4 regions of the Bacillus jepli genome follow, and region 1 is predicted to be linked to each of the others. Evidence: predicted binding sites of a transcription regulator. Region 1 holds the regulator's gene; each other region holds the start of a gene.

Region 1 (3,864 bases):
ACTGTCGTCGAGATATCGTGTTAGAACTTGAGGAAATGGGCTTTGAAATTGAAGCTTCCCATCATGAGGTAGCACCTGGTCAGCATGAAATAGATTTTAAATATGAAGATGCTCTTACAGCTTGTGATGAAATTCAAACGTTTAAACTAGTTGTAAAAACAATTGCCCGTAAACACGGTTTACACGCAACTTTTATGCCAAAACCATTGTTTGGTGTAGCCGGCTCCGGAATGCACTGTAACCTTTCATTATTTAAAGGTGGAGAAAATGCATTTTTCGATCCAAACGCAGACCTACAATTAAGTGAGAATGCTAGACATTTCATTGCAGGTGTTTTAAAACATGCACCTAATTTTACAGCCGTTACAAATCCAACTGTAAACTCATATAAACGTTTAGTGCCTGGATATGAAGCACCTTGTTATGTAGCTTGGTCTGCTCAAAATAGAAGTCCACTTGTTCGTATCCCTGCTTCACGTGGTCTAAGCACACGTGTTGAGGTGCGTTCAGTGGACCCATCAGCAAACCCTTATATGGCAATGGCTGTATTACTGGCTGCGGGCTTAGATGGTATTAAGAACAAGCTTACACCACCAGGACCTGTTGATCGAAATATTTATGTTATGAACAAAGAAGAGCGTAATGAAGCGGGAATTGTGGATTTACCATCAACTTTAGCACTTGCTTTAGAAAAGTTAAAACAAGATGAAGTGTTAATTAAAGCCTTAGGCGGACATTTGTTCGAACACTTTATCGAAGCGAAAGAGATCGAATGGGATATGTTTAGAACACAAGTACACCCTTGGGAACGTGAGCAATATATGACGATGTATTAATAAAGAGACCCTTAACACATTTGTTAAGGGTCTTTCATTATGAAAAAAAGACCATTTCAATGAAGAAATGGTCCTTTACATATTTAATGGATAGTACGGTATACACCGATGACTTTTCCAAGAATGGATACATTTTTTAAAATAATCGGTTCAAGCATTGAGTTTTCTGGTTGGAGTCGAATATGGTCTTTTTCTTTGAAGAAGCGTTTTACAGTTGCTTCATCTTCTTCTGTCATGGCAACAACAATATCCCCATTGTTTGCTGAATGCTGTTGCTTAACGATTACGTAGTCTCCATCAAGAATACCCGCTTCAATCATACTGTCACCCATAATTTCAAGCATGAAGATTTGATCATCGTGCGCAGCAAATCGATCAGGTAGTGGAAAATACTCTTCAATATTTTCAATGGCTGTGATTGGTTGACCCGCTGTAACCTTACCAATGACAGGGACATTTACAACATTTGCAGTTGGAATTGTTTCATTTGTATCAGCCTGTAATATTTCAATGGCACGAGGCTTTGTTGGATCTCTTCTTATCAAACCTTTACTTTCCAGTCTGGACAAATGGCCATGAACGGTTGAACTCGATGCTAACCCAACAGCCTCTCCGATTTCCCTTACTGAAGGTGGGTAACCCTTATCTTTTACTTCCTGTTTAATGTAATTCAATATGTCCTGCTGTCTTTTTGAAAGCTTTGTCGTCATCTACACTCATCCCCTTATCTTTATTTTTCTATGTATTAAATTCTCGTTCATCATTCATGATCGGTTTTTAAGTATGTGTCTGTCCGACAAAAACCTAAATTCTTAAGTAGAGTATAGCATGTTTTATTTGATTATACAAACATAAGTTCGAATTTTTGTTGACACAAAACATTTGTTCGGTATATAATAAAAATATAAAATACGAACAAACATTCTGTAGGGGTGGAAATGAACATGTTGAAAAAATTACAAAGTGGATTTATCTATTATGTCTTATTTATTTTATTAAGCATGGGAATGGTTTTTATCACTGCTAGCTAAGTTAAGCAAAGTGGAATACTTGTAAAAAATCTTTTCATTTAGTACTATGAACTATGATTTAGAAAAGATGACACAAGGAGAAATACGATGCTTTCAAAAGATAAACTTAATCGGATCAATGCTCTTGCCAAAAAAGCAAAGTCTGTTGGTCTTACAGATAAAGAAAAAGAAGAACAACAAGAGTTAAGACAAGAGTATTTACGTGTTTTTAGAAATTCAATGACAAATACCTTACATTCGGTAACGGTGGTAGACCCAGAGGGTAATGATGTAACTCCCGAAAAATTAAAAGAGAGCAAACGGAAAAGATTGCATTAACAAAGAATACATAGATTTCTATGTATTCTTTTCTTTTTGTGCATACTACATAAGAACCAACTAATTATTTGAAAGGATGTTTGTTTTATGACAAATTCAATTACGGACTTGTCGATTGCGTCGATTCGAACACTTTCGATCGATGCTGTTGAAAAAGCAAATTCAGGTCACCCGGGGATGCCAATGGGAGCAGCTCCAATGACATATGCTCTATGGACTAGACATATGAAGCACAATCCAAAAAATCCAAAATGGTTTAATCGGGACCGCTTTGTGCTATCAGCGGGACATGGATCGGCACTATTGTACAGTATGCTTCACCTATCAGGCTATGACTTAACAATCGATGACTTAAAGCAATTTCGTCAATGGGGCAGCAAAACTCCTGGACATCCTGAATATGGGCATACAGCGGGAGTTGATGCAACAACAGGTCCTCTCGGGCAAGGTATCGCCATGGCTGTTGGGATGGCGATGGCCGAACGTCATTTAGCTGGTGTATACAATAAAGACTCATTTGAAATAGTAAACCATTTTACATATGCCATCTGTGGAGATGGTGACTTGATGGAGGGTGTTTCAGGGGAAGCTTCATCATTAGCAGCTCACTTAAAATTAGGACGTTTAATTGTTTTATATGATTCAAATGATATTTCTCTAGACGGTGACCTGGATCAGGCTTTTTCAGAATCAATTGAACAACGCTATAAAGCCTATGGTTGGCAGTATCTACGTGTGGAAGATGGAAATGATGTTGATGCGATTGATAAGGCGATTGAGGAAGCGAAAGGAGATTTAACCCATCCTACACTCATCGAGGTTCGAACAACAATTGGCTACGGTTCTCCGAATCGTGCAGGTAAATCAAAAGCACATGGCGAACCATTAGGTGCTGATGAATTAAAATTAACAAAAGAAGCATATAATTGGACATTTGAAAATGACTTTCATGTACCAAGTGAGGTCTATGCACATTTTGAAGAAACCGTGAAAAAGGTCGGCGAACAAAGTGAGCAAGAATGGAATCAATTATTTAACAATTATAAAGAAAGCAATACAGAGCTAGGAAAACAGCTAGAGATGGCGATAGATTGTAGGCTGCCTGAGGGTTGGGAAAAGACGTTGCCAGTCTATGAAGTAGGTAAGAAGCTCGCAACACGTGCATCATCCGGTGAGGCATTAAATGCAATCGCAAATAGTGTGCCACAATTCTTTGGTGGTTCTGCCGATTTAGCTGGTTCAAATAAAACAATGATAAAAGATGCTGCTGATTTTATGCCTAATGATTATAGTGGGCGCAATATTTGGTTTGGAGTTCGTGAATTTGCAATGGGTGCTGCCTTAAACGGCATGGCTCTCCATGGTGGATTAAAAGTATTTGGTGGAACATTCTTTGTTTTCTCAGATTATTTACGACCAGCGATTAGACTTGCTGCATTAATGAAAGTACCAGTCACATATGTGTTTACACATGACAGTATTGCAGTTGGTGAAGATGGACCCACACATGAGCCTGTTGAACAACTACCGGCATTAAGAGCGATGCCAATTTTATCAGTGATACGACCTGCTGATGGAAATGAAACCGCCGCAGCATGGAGACTAGCTATAGAATCAAAAGATATTCCTACTGCACTTATTTTAACAAGACAGAACTTACCGACTCTAGAAGGAACAGC
Region 2 (3,864 bases), 660 kb from region 1:
CTGTTATAAGGCAATATTTTATAGACTAACAGGTAAATAAACTTCCATAGATAGAAGGCTTAATTTCTGAGTATTATTACTTGACGTATAAATTAGATAATGAGTAAACTACATTAAACGCATTGAGTTACTGCGCATTAAAGAGAAGGAACATGAGGGAGAGAATGATATGTCACAAAATGATCAGACAATAAGCTGTAAGATTCCCACAGAAGCAAACAATACTTCAACCAATAAGCCTGCAGAAATAAAAGCGGATGGTTCGTTTAATCGTCAAACAAATCGCTTTACAACTCCTTTTGGAAACCAGCCAGACGAGCTACCCGTTGAGTCTGGACGCTACCGTTTGCTATGGTCTGCTGCATGCCCATGGGCACACCGCTCTGTAATCGTTCGCAAAGTGCTGGGATTAGAAAGTGCAATTAGCCTAGGAACAGTAAGTCCACTTCGACCTAGAATTGAGCGTGTAGATTGGGAATTTTCCTTAGATGAAAATGGAGTGGATCCTGTTCTTAATGTTCAGTATGTGAGTGAGGTTTATAAGAATGCGGACCCTGATTATACAGGTAGACCAACTGTACCAGTCATGGTTGATCTTGAAACCAAAAAAGCGATTAACAATGACTATTTTAAGCTTACCAACTATTTTGAAACCGTTTGGACTCCTTTTCATAAGGAAAACGCTCCTGATTTATATCCGAGTAGCTTGCGCGAAGAAATTGATGCATTAAATGACGTTATTTTTCATGATATCAACAATGGTGTGTATAAATGTGGATTTGCTCGTTCTCAGGAAGCCTATGAACAATCCTATGATCGATTGTTTGCTAGATTAGATGAATTAGAGGAACGTTTATCCAAGCATCGTTTCTTATTTGGGGACTTTATTACGGATTCTGATGTACGCTTATATACGACATTGGTGCGCTTTGATGCTGCTTATTATTCTGCATTTCGAACAAACCGAAATTTAATCCGTGAATTTAAAAATTTATGGGGATATGCTCGTGACTTATACCAGACTCCTGGTTTTGGTGAAACGACTGATTTTGCTGCGATTAAGCGACATTATCACCTATCCATCACCATTGATCCCGCAAAAGGAGACGTGAATATTCTTCCTAAAGGACCAGACGAATCGGTATGGCGTTCTGAACATAACCGTGATCAGTTAAGTGGAAAAAAAGAAAAGTTCTTGATTCAAGGGTAGGTGAAATCAGTAATGAAAATTCGTGATGCAAAACAGGAAGAATTGGAATTTATTCGAGAGCAACGAGTTGCTGCTTATCATGAGCATTCAACGGTAATTCCAGCTGCTCATTGGCTAGCTCTTAAGCAGGGAATTTCATCTGAAGCTGATCGCCTCCATGGTTCTGAGCTTATTGTCTGTGAACTCGATGGGGAAATTGTCGGAAGCGTAGTCTTATTTCCCGCTAATACAGATGCATATGAAGGTCAGTTAGAAGAACTGGAATATCCTGAAATACGGATGTTAGCAGTGAGTCCTGAGGCTCGTGGAAAAGGCGTCGCTTCAGCCCTAATTACCGAGTGCATACAGCGTTCTCGAGCAAAAAATCATCAATTTATCGGATTACATACTGGTGAATTCATGAAACAGGCGATTAAGCTCTATACAAAACACGGCTTTGAGCGTTTGCCACACTACGATTTTGAGCCAGCCAATGATGGAATTATTGTTAAAGCTTTTCGCTTATCTATATAATCCTCAAAAAACCAATTCGCAATCTAGGCGTTTTGGTTTTTTCTTTTGTTCCGAGTCATTCAGTTAGGCAGTTACGTATTTGTACAGAACTTCTTTTAAGCTGTTATGTAGGTTCTGCTTTAAATTTCCATTGAAATCGAACGTATATTCTCCTATTATTAGGAATAGAATACGAACGTATATTCTTTTTTGGAGATGATGTTAGATGGTGGATTATAGTCAGTTGCCCGTTCAAAAAATTTTATGCGTGGATATAAAAAGCTTTTATGCGAGCTGTGCAGCAGTATTGTTAGGGCTTGATCCACTCGAGTGCTATTTGGCGGTTGTTGGAGATACAGAGCGCCCGGGAAGTGTTGTGCTTGCAGCTTCACCAAAGCTAAAACAGGAATTTGGGATAAAAACGGGATCAAGACTTTTTGAAATACCCAAGGACCCTCGAATTAAAATAGTAAATCCCAAAATGGCAACTTATTTACGAATTTCAACGGAAATTACCAGACTTTTTAACCGGTACGTACCAAAAGATGCCATCCATGTATATAGCGTCGATGAAAGCTTTATAAAAATTGATGGAACTGAAAAGTTATGGGGCGATGCGACAACAATTGCCCGTAAAATCAAGCAAGAGATTGAAACTGAATACGGGCTAACCTGTGCCATTGGGATTGGTCCTAATATGCTGATGGCAAAGCTATGCTTAGATTTAGATGCAAAGAAAAAAGGAATTGCAGAATGGACCTATGATGATATTCCCGAAAAACTATGGCCCGTGTCGCCCCTACGAGAAATGTGGGGAATTGGGAGAAGGGTAGAGCGAACCTTAAATGGGATGGGAATTACAACCGTTGGCCAGCTTGCCCACTATCCGCTTGAATTACTTGAGAAAAAATTTGGAGTGATGGGAAATCAGCTTTATTATCATGCCTGGGGTGTCGATTTATCAGAAATTGGTGCCCCTATTATGCAGGGGCAGGTAAGCTTTGGAAAAAGCCAAATCCTCTTGCGTGATTACCCAGACCCAGAAGAAGTGAAGCACGTCATTCTTGAAATGTGTGAAGAGGTAGCAAGGCGGGCACGTCGACATAAAAAGGCAGGAAGAACAATTAGTCTTGGGATTCATTATAGCCAAGATGAGTTTGGCGGGGGATTTTATAGGTCGAAAACAATTGAAACTCCGACAAATATTACGATGGAAATGTATCGTGTCTGTCTTGAATTATTTGAAAAATTTTATGCTCAAAAAACGGTTCGCAAAATTTCAATTGCACTTTCCAATATTGAGGATGACAGACAAATGCAATTGGATTTGTTTTATCTTAATCGAGTCAAGCAGCATAAGCTTGGATACGTAATGGATGGCATCCGTGGTAAATACGGTTCAGACGCAATCCTACGTGCAGTTTCCTATACAAATGCCGGAACATCAAGACATCGTAGTAAGCTCGTTGGCGGACACAAGGCAGAGTAGAGCGTCTCAAGGGGTTAGGTGCTAGAGATAGACGTAAGAAAGAAGGTAATAAGATGATACGGGACCGCGGAACGATAAAATGGACAGCAATGATGCTGCCAGAACATGTGAGATTGCTTAGAGATTGGGCAGAAGAAGATACGTATGAGCAAAAGCCAGAACTAGATGAGCAACAAATCGAAGAGATGAACAGTGTTCTTTATCAGGCGATGGAGGAGGGGAGAGAGTTGGTTATCACGCATTATGAAGCCAAACATCACAAACTCCTTCTTGGCACTATTCATCATTACGATAACTTACAAAATAGATTGCATATCATTGATAAATTCGGGGAAGTCCATTACATCCCTATAAATTCATTAGTCGATCTACGATTTTCAGACTAATTTTAGAAGGATTTTTAGACAAAGGATAGAAGTTAATATGGTAAAAGAATAGAATGGGGAAAAAATATGTTTGTATACCAAATTGACGAGGAACTGTCCTTGAAATTAACAGAGGTAAGCGATGCCGAGCGAATTTTTGAATTAACAGATCAGTCAAGAGCGTACTTACGAGAATGGCTACCATGGCTTGATATGACAACAAAGGTAGAGGACACAAAAGCATATATCGAATCGTGCAGGAAAAGCTATGCAGACAATAAAGGATTGCATACCGTTATTGTCTATAA
Region 3 (3,864 bases), 1.5 Mb from region 1:
TATTCTTTGGTAGTGCGCTCGCAAACTTTGGTGTAGAAACATTTTTCAATACATTTTTACAATTTGCCTCAGCACCGAAGCCTCGTAAAACAAACCTTGGATTAGTTCCACCAGAGGACGAAATGTTCTCCGGGTATATTTTTAAAATCCAGGCAAATATGAATACGAAGCATCGTGACCGGATTGCGTTCCTACGTGTCTGCTCCGGAAAGTTTGAGCGTGGAATGAGCGTTAACATCACTCGTACCGGTAAATCAATCAAATTGAATCAAACCCAACAATTTATGGCGGCAAGCCGTGAAACAGTTGATGAGGCATATCCTGGCGATATTATCGGAATTTATGACCCGAACGTCTATCAAATCGGTGATACATTGACGGCAGGTAAAGAAGATATGCATTATCAGGAGCTACCTGTGTTTCCACCGGAAATGTATCGTAAGGTTCGCGTAAAGAACGTGATGAAGGCGAAGCAATTTAGAAAAGGAATTGAGCAACTCGTTCAAGAAGGTGCGATTCAATTATTCAGACAGGAATCAAATGATGAATTTATTCTTGGTGCGGTTGGTCAGCTCCAATATGATGTGTTTGAATATCGATTAGAGGCAGAATACAATGTCGCAGTTGAATTCACTACCCTTGGAAATCGGATTCCAAGATGGATTGCGAACAAGAATGTCGATACACGCCTGTTCGATTCAAGAAGTTTACTTGTTCGTGACCGAAATGAGCGCTATGTAGTTTTATTTGAAAATGACTTTACCTATCGTTATTTCCAAGATAAAAACAAGGACATCGAACTCATTGATTTATTTGAAAGTAACGACTATAAAGGTGTTTAAAATAAATCGCCCAGAAACTTTTCTGGGCGATTTATTTTATGAAAGGATGCAGAAATTTGTTTCGAAAAATCGATTAGGATCCAGTTGTTGTACTAGTTTATGATAGTAGTGGAAATGGCGTCTTCACAGCGGGCGGTGCAAATTTTGAAACATAAATGATTGAGCTTGCTGGTGGGAAAAACATTTTTGAAGAAATTACTGACAAGCATTGGGTCACTGTTAGCTACGAAGAGGTTCTTGCTAGAAAGCCTGATGTGATTTTGATACACGACTATGAAGCACCTTCAACCGAACGAAAAATAAAGGACACCAAAAACACCCTGCCCTTTCACAGTTAGAAAGTGTTAAAAACGAAAACTTTGTTGTCATTTCGCTAGAGAGCGTATTACCTGGAAACTGTATGGCGTAAGCGGTGGAGAGTTTAGCGGAAGGGTTTTATCCAGAGGTGTTTGAATAGCAAGGGTAAATTATGTGTTTTACTTTCGTTGTTTTGGTATAGTAAATTTATGAAATTGTTGAAAGGACACGAATTTGATGCTATTGAAACTTTTGCTGGCGCTCATCCTTCCGGGTGTACTCGTCGTTTTCTTTACAAGGGTGACTTATAATTATTATGTAGGCTTCTTTCTAGCGGTTGCTCTAATTGCTGCATCCATATATAAAGGATATGCAGATTCCATTTATATCATTATTGCGGATATCATCTCGCTTGGATTGGGATTTCTGTATGCGAGGAACATGGGGAAAAGGGCTAAAAAATAAATGGGTATGTCGGGGGTTTAATGAAGGACTATTTGCTATAGAAGACGCAGCCAAACGTCCGTCATCTAGGGGATGAAGGACTGAATGCTCATGATGTTGCATCGGACAGTCCTTCATTTCTCCTCCATCTTCTCTAACTCTGTAACAAACACTGTTTTAATTTCAGCATCCCCAATTACCCCATTATGAAAGGTGTTTGAATCCATCCAGTAAAGCTCTCGGAAGCTAACCCCGTTATTTAACTCGATTTCTAAAAAAACACGTTTACCTTCAAATTTTCCAGTTAAGTGAAGACCATACGGGTCATCTAGTCCAAGCCGATACCAAGACTGGATAAATTGTTCCTTTGATTCGTCTGAAAATGTGTGTAGCCTGCTACCATCCTCGGTGCTTTCAATATGTATATTTTTTACCAATCCATCGAGTGGGTAAAGCTCCCCAGCTGTTTTTGCTTCCTTATTTTCATCAAAAACATATACTTTATCATCGGCAGCTACGATGAATGAAGAAGGGTATCCTTTTATCTCATAAATCGAAGTTCCTTTAGGCAAGTATGCGGCATCTCCATTAACCATCTTGTGATCACTGCATGCATGTTCATTCATCATGAAAGTCACCTTCCCAAGTTCTTTTCCCTTCTCGATTGAAATCGAGCCTAGTTTGTCGTAAGAATCAGGAAAATCATGTTGATACTTTACATCGTTATCATCAAAGCATCCACCCATTCAACAACTTCTCCATTTGGACAACCTGATATTCTGACATTGTTATTGCATGAAACTAAAAAGCCTAATACGAAAACGAGAATAAAGATTCCACACCTTTTTATCATAAAACACCTCACCACTACATGCTTTTTTCCAAATTATAACATGTTTTACAACAGATATTTTAAATAAAAAATCGAATATCAGTTCGTATTTTTGTTTGTTTTAGGTTGGTTTGTGGTACAATGTTTCTATCGAGAAAATGTCAGTGAAAAAACACATAAAACAGTTCAGAAAAAACGGATTGGAGGATTGCATGTGAAAGATCAATTTGAATTAGTTTCTAAATATTCCCCACAAGGTGACCAACCGAAAGCAATTAAAGAGCTAGTTGAGGGAATCAAGGCGGGGAAAAAATATCAGACCTTGTTAGGGGCAACTGGAACAGGAAAAACATTTACAATTTCAAATGTAATTAAAGAAGTAAATCGTCCAACCCTGATTATTGCCCATAATAAAACATTAGCTGGGCAGCTTTACAGTGAGTTTAAAGAATTCTTTCCTAATAATGCTGTTGAATATTTTGTCAGTTATTATGATTACTTCCAGCCCGAGGCGTATGTTCCCTCATCTGATACATATATCGAAAAAGACTCAAGCGTGAATGATGAAATTGATAAACTGCGCCACTCTGCAACATCTTCGCTTTTTGAACGACGCGATGTTATCATCATTGCCAGTGTATCATGCATCTATGGTTTGGGTTCTCCAGAGGAATATCGGGAACTCGTTGTGTCCCTACGTACGGGAATGGAAATTGAGCGTAATGAACTTTTGCATAAACTTGTGGATGTTCAGTATGAACGAAATGATATTGACTTCCGTCGCGGAACCTTCCGTGTAAGAGGAGATGTAGTCGAAATATTCCCAGCCTCACGTGATGAGCACTGTATTCGCGTGGAGTTTTTTGGTGATGAAATTGATCGGATTCGTGAAGTTGATGCTTTAACGGGTGAAATTCTTGGCGAACGTGAACATGTTGCCATTTTCCCAGCATCCCACTTCGTAACCCGTGAAGAAAAAATGAAAATCGCAATTAAAAATATTGAGGCGGAGCTTGAGGAACGGTTAGCAGAGCTTCGTGAAAATGGCCAACTTCTTCAAGCACAACGACTTGAGCAAAGAACCAATTATGACCTAGAAATGATGCGTGAAATGGGCTTTTGCTCAGGGATTGAAAACTATTCGCGACATCTAACATTACGACCACCAGGTTCAACACCATATACATTATTGGATTATTTTCCAGATGATTTGCTAATTGTTGTGGATGAATCGCACGTAACATTGCCACAGATTCGAGGCATGTTCAATGGTGACCAAGCGAGAAAACAAGTATTGGTGGACCATGGGTTCCGTCTTCCTTCCGCATTGGATAACCGCCCATTGCGATTTGAAGAATTCGAAAAGCATATCGATCAAATTATTAATGTTTCCGCTACTCCTGGACCGTACGAAATTGAACACACTGATGAAATGGTGGAACAAATCAT
Region 4 (3,864 bases), on a different contig from region 1:
TTCCTAATATGACATTGTGTAACTTGTTGGATAACAGAGATAACCCAGAATTAAGTAGAATGGTATTCTCCACCTATCCAACAATGATGAACGCTATAGATGATACAAAACGAAAAGATGGTAATAAGCTATTCACCGTTGGGCACTTTGACTTGATCATAATAGACGAGTCACACCGGTCTATTTATAAAAAGTATCGAGCTATTTTTGATTACTTTGATGGAATTTTACTTGGATTAACTGCAACACCAAAGGATGAAATCGATAAGAATACTTATGATATATTCGGTTTAGAAACAGGTGCTCCAACCTATGCCTACGAGCTTGAACAAGCTGTTAAAGATAAATTCCTCGTTGAATATCGAACAAAAGAATCAACATCAAAAATCTTAGATGATGGATTGCGTTATGATGATCTAACGGATGAAGAAAAAGAGCAATTTGAAGAAACATTCGATGATGAGGAAGGTGAAGAAATAAGTAGTTCAGCCGTTAATCAGTGGTTATTTAATGATAATACAATTGACCAAGTACTAAATGATTTAATGGAAAACGGGATCAAGGTTGAAGGTGGAGACAAGCTCGGGAAGACCATTATTTTTGCAAATAATTCAAAGCACGCTAAACGAATTGTTGAGCGTTTTAATGCCGTATATCCGGAATATAACGGGAAATTTGCAGCTCAAATTGACTTTAGTGTTAATTATGTCCAAACACTTATAGATGACTTTTCAACTAAAGAAAAATACCCGCAGATTGCAGTTTCTGTAGATATGCTAGATACCGGTGTAGATATTCCAGAGGTAGTCAACTTAGTATTTTTTAAAAAGGTCCGTTCTAAATCAAAGTTTTGGCAAATGATTGGCAGAGGAACGCGTCTATGCCCGGATTTGTTTGGAATAGGTGAGGATAAAAAATACTTCTTAATCTTTGATTATTTGAGGAATTTTGAGTTTTTCCGTACAAACCAAAAAGGGATTGAAGGAACTGTTTCTATAGGCTTAACCGAACGTATTTTTAACCTTAAGGTAGATATTATTAAGGAGCTGCAAGCCTTAGAATATCAAGAGGATAAATTTATCCAACACAGAAATGATTTAGTCGAAGATGTACATCAAGAAATTAGTAGGCTTAACGAGGATAACTTCCGGGTAAGAATGCACTTACAGTATGTGCATAAATATAAAAACCGTGCAAATTGGCAGGCACTTTCTGTTTCAAATGTCAGTGAGATTCAAGGACATCTTGCCCCATTAATTATTCCAATTGCAGACGATGAACTTGCGAAACGCTTTGATAATATTATGTATTCAATTGAGCTTGCTAAATTAACTGCAAGGAATGCTGGAAAGCCAATAAAAAGTGTAGTCAAAACGGCAGAACAACTTTCACAAATCGGTACTATTCCTCAAATCAATGCGAAGAGGGATATAATAAATAAGGTTCAATCGGATGAATTTTGGGAAGAAGCCGATATTTTCGAGTTAGAAGAAGTTAGGGAAGCAATACGGGAGCTTGTTAAGTTTTTAGAAAAAGAGCATCAAAAGGATTATTTTACAAACTTTAGTGATGTGTTTACAGTTATTGACGAGGATAATGCCCCTATTTATGGAGCCAATAACCTTCAAAATTATCGTAAGAAGGTTAGCCAATATTTAAAAGAACATCAAGACCAAATTGCTATCTATAAATTAAGGAATAATAAGTCTTTAACTGTCCAAGATGTTCAAACTCTTGAAGAAATCTTGTGGAAAGAACTTGGAACACAAGAAGATTATAAAAAAGAGTTTGGTGAAACTCCTATTACTAAGTTGGTTAGACAAATAGTTGGTTTAGACCAACAGGCTGCAAATGAAGCTTTTTCTGAATTTTTATCAGAAGAAAGACTAAATGTAAATCAAATTAAGTTTGTTAAACTAATTATCGATTATGTAGTTAAAAATGGAATGCTCGAAAAGCAGGTATTACAAGAAGATCCGTTTCGTTCACTTGGTAGTATATCAGAGTTATTTCAGGATAACCTTAGTGATGTAAGAAAAATCATACAAACCATTGATGATATTAATCGAAATGCTGAGGAGATTGCAGGGGCCTAATATTTAGGCTATCTGAATTCGACCGTTTGATAATCTTCTCCAGCTAAGTTTTACTTATTCACAAAAAATGCTTAGAGTGTAAAAACTCTAAGCATTTTTTGTCTTTTATCTATTAATTTAGGAGAAACCCTCCACCATAATATACGTTATATGTGAATTAATAAGAAAGTATTAACGTTTACTAAATAAAAAAGTGTTAACAGAACGTACATTCGCATATAATATCAATATGGAGGGATGCATTGTGATTAGAGATAGAGGAATTATGAAATGGCAGGGCTTCTTTATCCCGGAACAAATAAAATTACTTAAAGACAGTGAGCGTGAAGACCTGAGGGAGAAACAACCACTTATAGATGTGCAAAAGATAGTAGAGATGAATGAGATTGTAGCTGAAGCGATGGAGTATAACCTTACTTTAACCTTTAAAGTATATAACAAGCAGTTTGGTTGTTTCGAATTTATTAATGGTAATGTTCACTATATAGACACCAACAATAAACAATTAAAAATTATTAATCAGAACGAGGAACTTCATCAACTCCCTTTCAATTTAATTGTGGATATTTATCGAGATTAAATATACAGCTGAATACAATTATGAATGGTCACAAAAATGAATACTTGAGAACGGAGAAATGGTCACAATTTTAATAATGATTACTTCTGAACCTCTAAGCACTTTCTTAAACAAATATATTTCCGGGAAGCACCTTTTTAGGCGGTATAAAATTTATTAATAGTTTATCAATGGATAATCCAAAAGATGAACTTCATAGATTGTAAGGTTATAATACAGACAAAAAGTGAGACATAGTAAAAGAAAGTTTCTCATTTCATAATTAAGTAATTAAAAAAGGATAGGTAACATTAAGCTGTTTCCTATCCAAAAATTTATATTAAGTTTTACTTAATGATATAACAGACCACCTGCTAACCATTTTGCTAACACAATTGTTAACATACTTATTTTTTTGAGTTTAACTTATTTTATTTAGCTGAATTCGAATCTTAATAAAACTCATATAAATTAAACTGAATTACACTTATTTTACGCAATTTAACTAGATTAAATTACGGGAACAAGATTGACAGGGTTGGTACCTATAATTTTATTAACTCAGTGTGAGAAGAATTTTAAAAATAGGAATGGTTGCCTGTATCCTAAAATCCTCCAAATACAAAACTACTTTTTAATGGTTCTACCAAAGTCTCTGAAAGAATATAGTAGAATTAAAACTTGAAAATTTAGGAGTGGGTTTGGTGTATATTGAGATAACTGAGGAAGAATTGTACGAGCTTTTAACCGATGAGGAAAAAGAAGAAGACATAGAGTTTAGAAAAAGATTAGAAGATGAGTTAGCTAGTCTAACTGATAAAGAAAAGAAAAAATACTCCAAAATATTAAAACGGGCAAGTAGGAAAACAAAGGCTAGATTTATTAAGAAACAACCAAAAATGTGGGTTGATGTATGGAAAAGAATATAATTTTTTATTAAAGAACAGTGAATGGAAGCATAAAAGAAGCTAGGGGTGAACAGCTAAACTAAGAAAATATTGTCTACAATCAGCACACCAGACATTTAGATTATGGAAACTTACAACTTTTTAACAAAGTTTTAAGAAGTAAGTATGTTAGACATTAGCAGTCTGCTAATAAATACTATTTATGGTTCTAATAAAAAAGTAGGTGAAATACTATTCACCAGCTTCAATTTACACATCCAAATCAAATCATTTTACACAAATTTTACACAAAGCTCCAAAA

What was found. Region 1 encodes LexA, which represses DNA repair genes until DNA is damaged. Its sites were predicted from a motif close to CGAACATATGTTCG; they were not measured.
Region 2: the regulator LexA is predicted to act here: its motif matches at 1,861-1,874, upstream of ABC371_RS14625 (Y-family DNA polymerase).
Region 3: the regulator LexA is predicted to act here: its motif matches at 2,509-2,522, upstream of uvrB (excinuclease ABC subunit UvrB).
Region 4: the regulator LexA is predicted to act here: its motif matches at 2,298-2,311, upstream of ABC371_RS24600 (YolD-like family protein).

What each region holds. Positions count from the first base shown of each region.
Region 1 is NZ_JBDFMO010000001.1:3,529,848-3,533,711, reverse strand. Features, by position in the region: gene glnA (type I glutamate--ammonia ligase) at 1-836, shown strand, start outside; gene lexA (transcriptional repressor LexA) at 920-1,546, opposite strand; gene ABC371_RS18095 (DUF896 domain-containing protein) at 1,955-2,185, shown strand; gene tkt (transketolase) at 2,273-3,864, shown strand, end outside.
Region 2 is NZ_JBDFMO010000001.1:2,871,051-2,874,914, forward strand. Features, by position in the region: gene ABC371_RS14615 (glutathione S-transferase family protein) at 170-1,210, shown strand; gene ABC371_RS14620 (GNAT family N-acetyltransferase) at 1,223-1,723, shown strand; gene ABC371_RS14625 (Y-family DNA polymerase) at 1,929-3,191, shown strand; gene ABC371_RS14630 (YolD-like family protein) at 3,245-3,577, shown strand; gene ABC371_RS14635 (GNAT family N-acetyltransferase) at 3,644-3,864, shown strand, end outside.
Region 3 is NZ_JBDFMO010000001.1:1,980,458-1,984,321, forward strand. Features, by position in the region: gene ABC371_RS09975 (peptide chain release factor 3) at 1-842, shown strand, start outside; gene ABC371_RS09980 (DUF2198 family protein) at 1,377-1,604, shown strand; gene ABC371_RS09985 (hypothetical protein) at 1,718-2,329, opposite strand; gene uvrB (excinuclease ABC subunit UvrB) at 2,630-3,864, shown strand, end outside.
Region 4 is NZ_JBDFMO010000002.1:36-3,899, reverse strand. Features, by position in the region: gene ABC371_RS24605 (DEAD/DEAH box helicase family protein) at 1-2,096, shown strand, start outside; gene ABC371_RS24600 (YolD-like family protein) at 2,341-2,676, shown strand; gene ABC371_RS24595 (hypothetical protein) at 3,360-3,584, shown strand.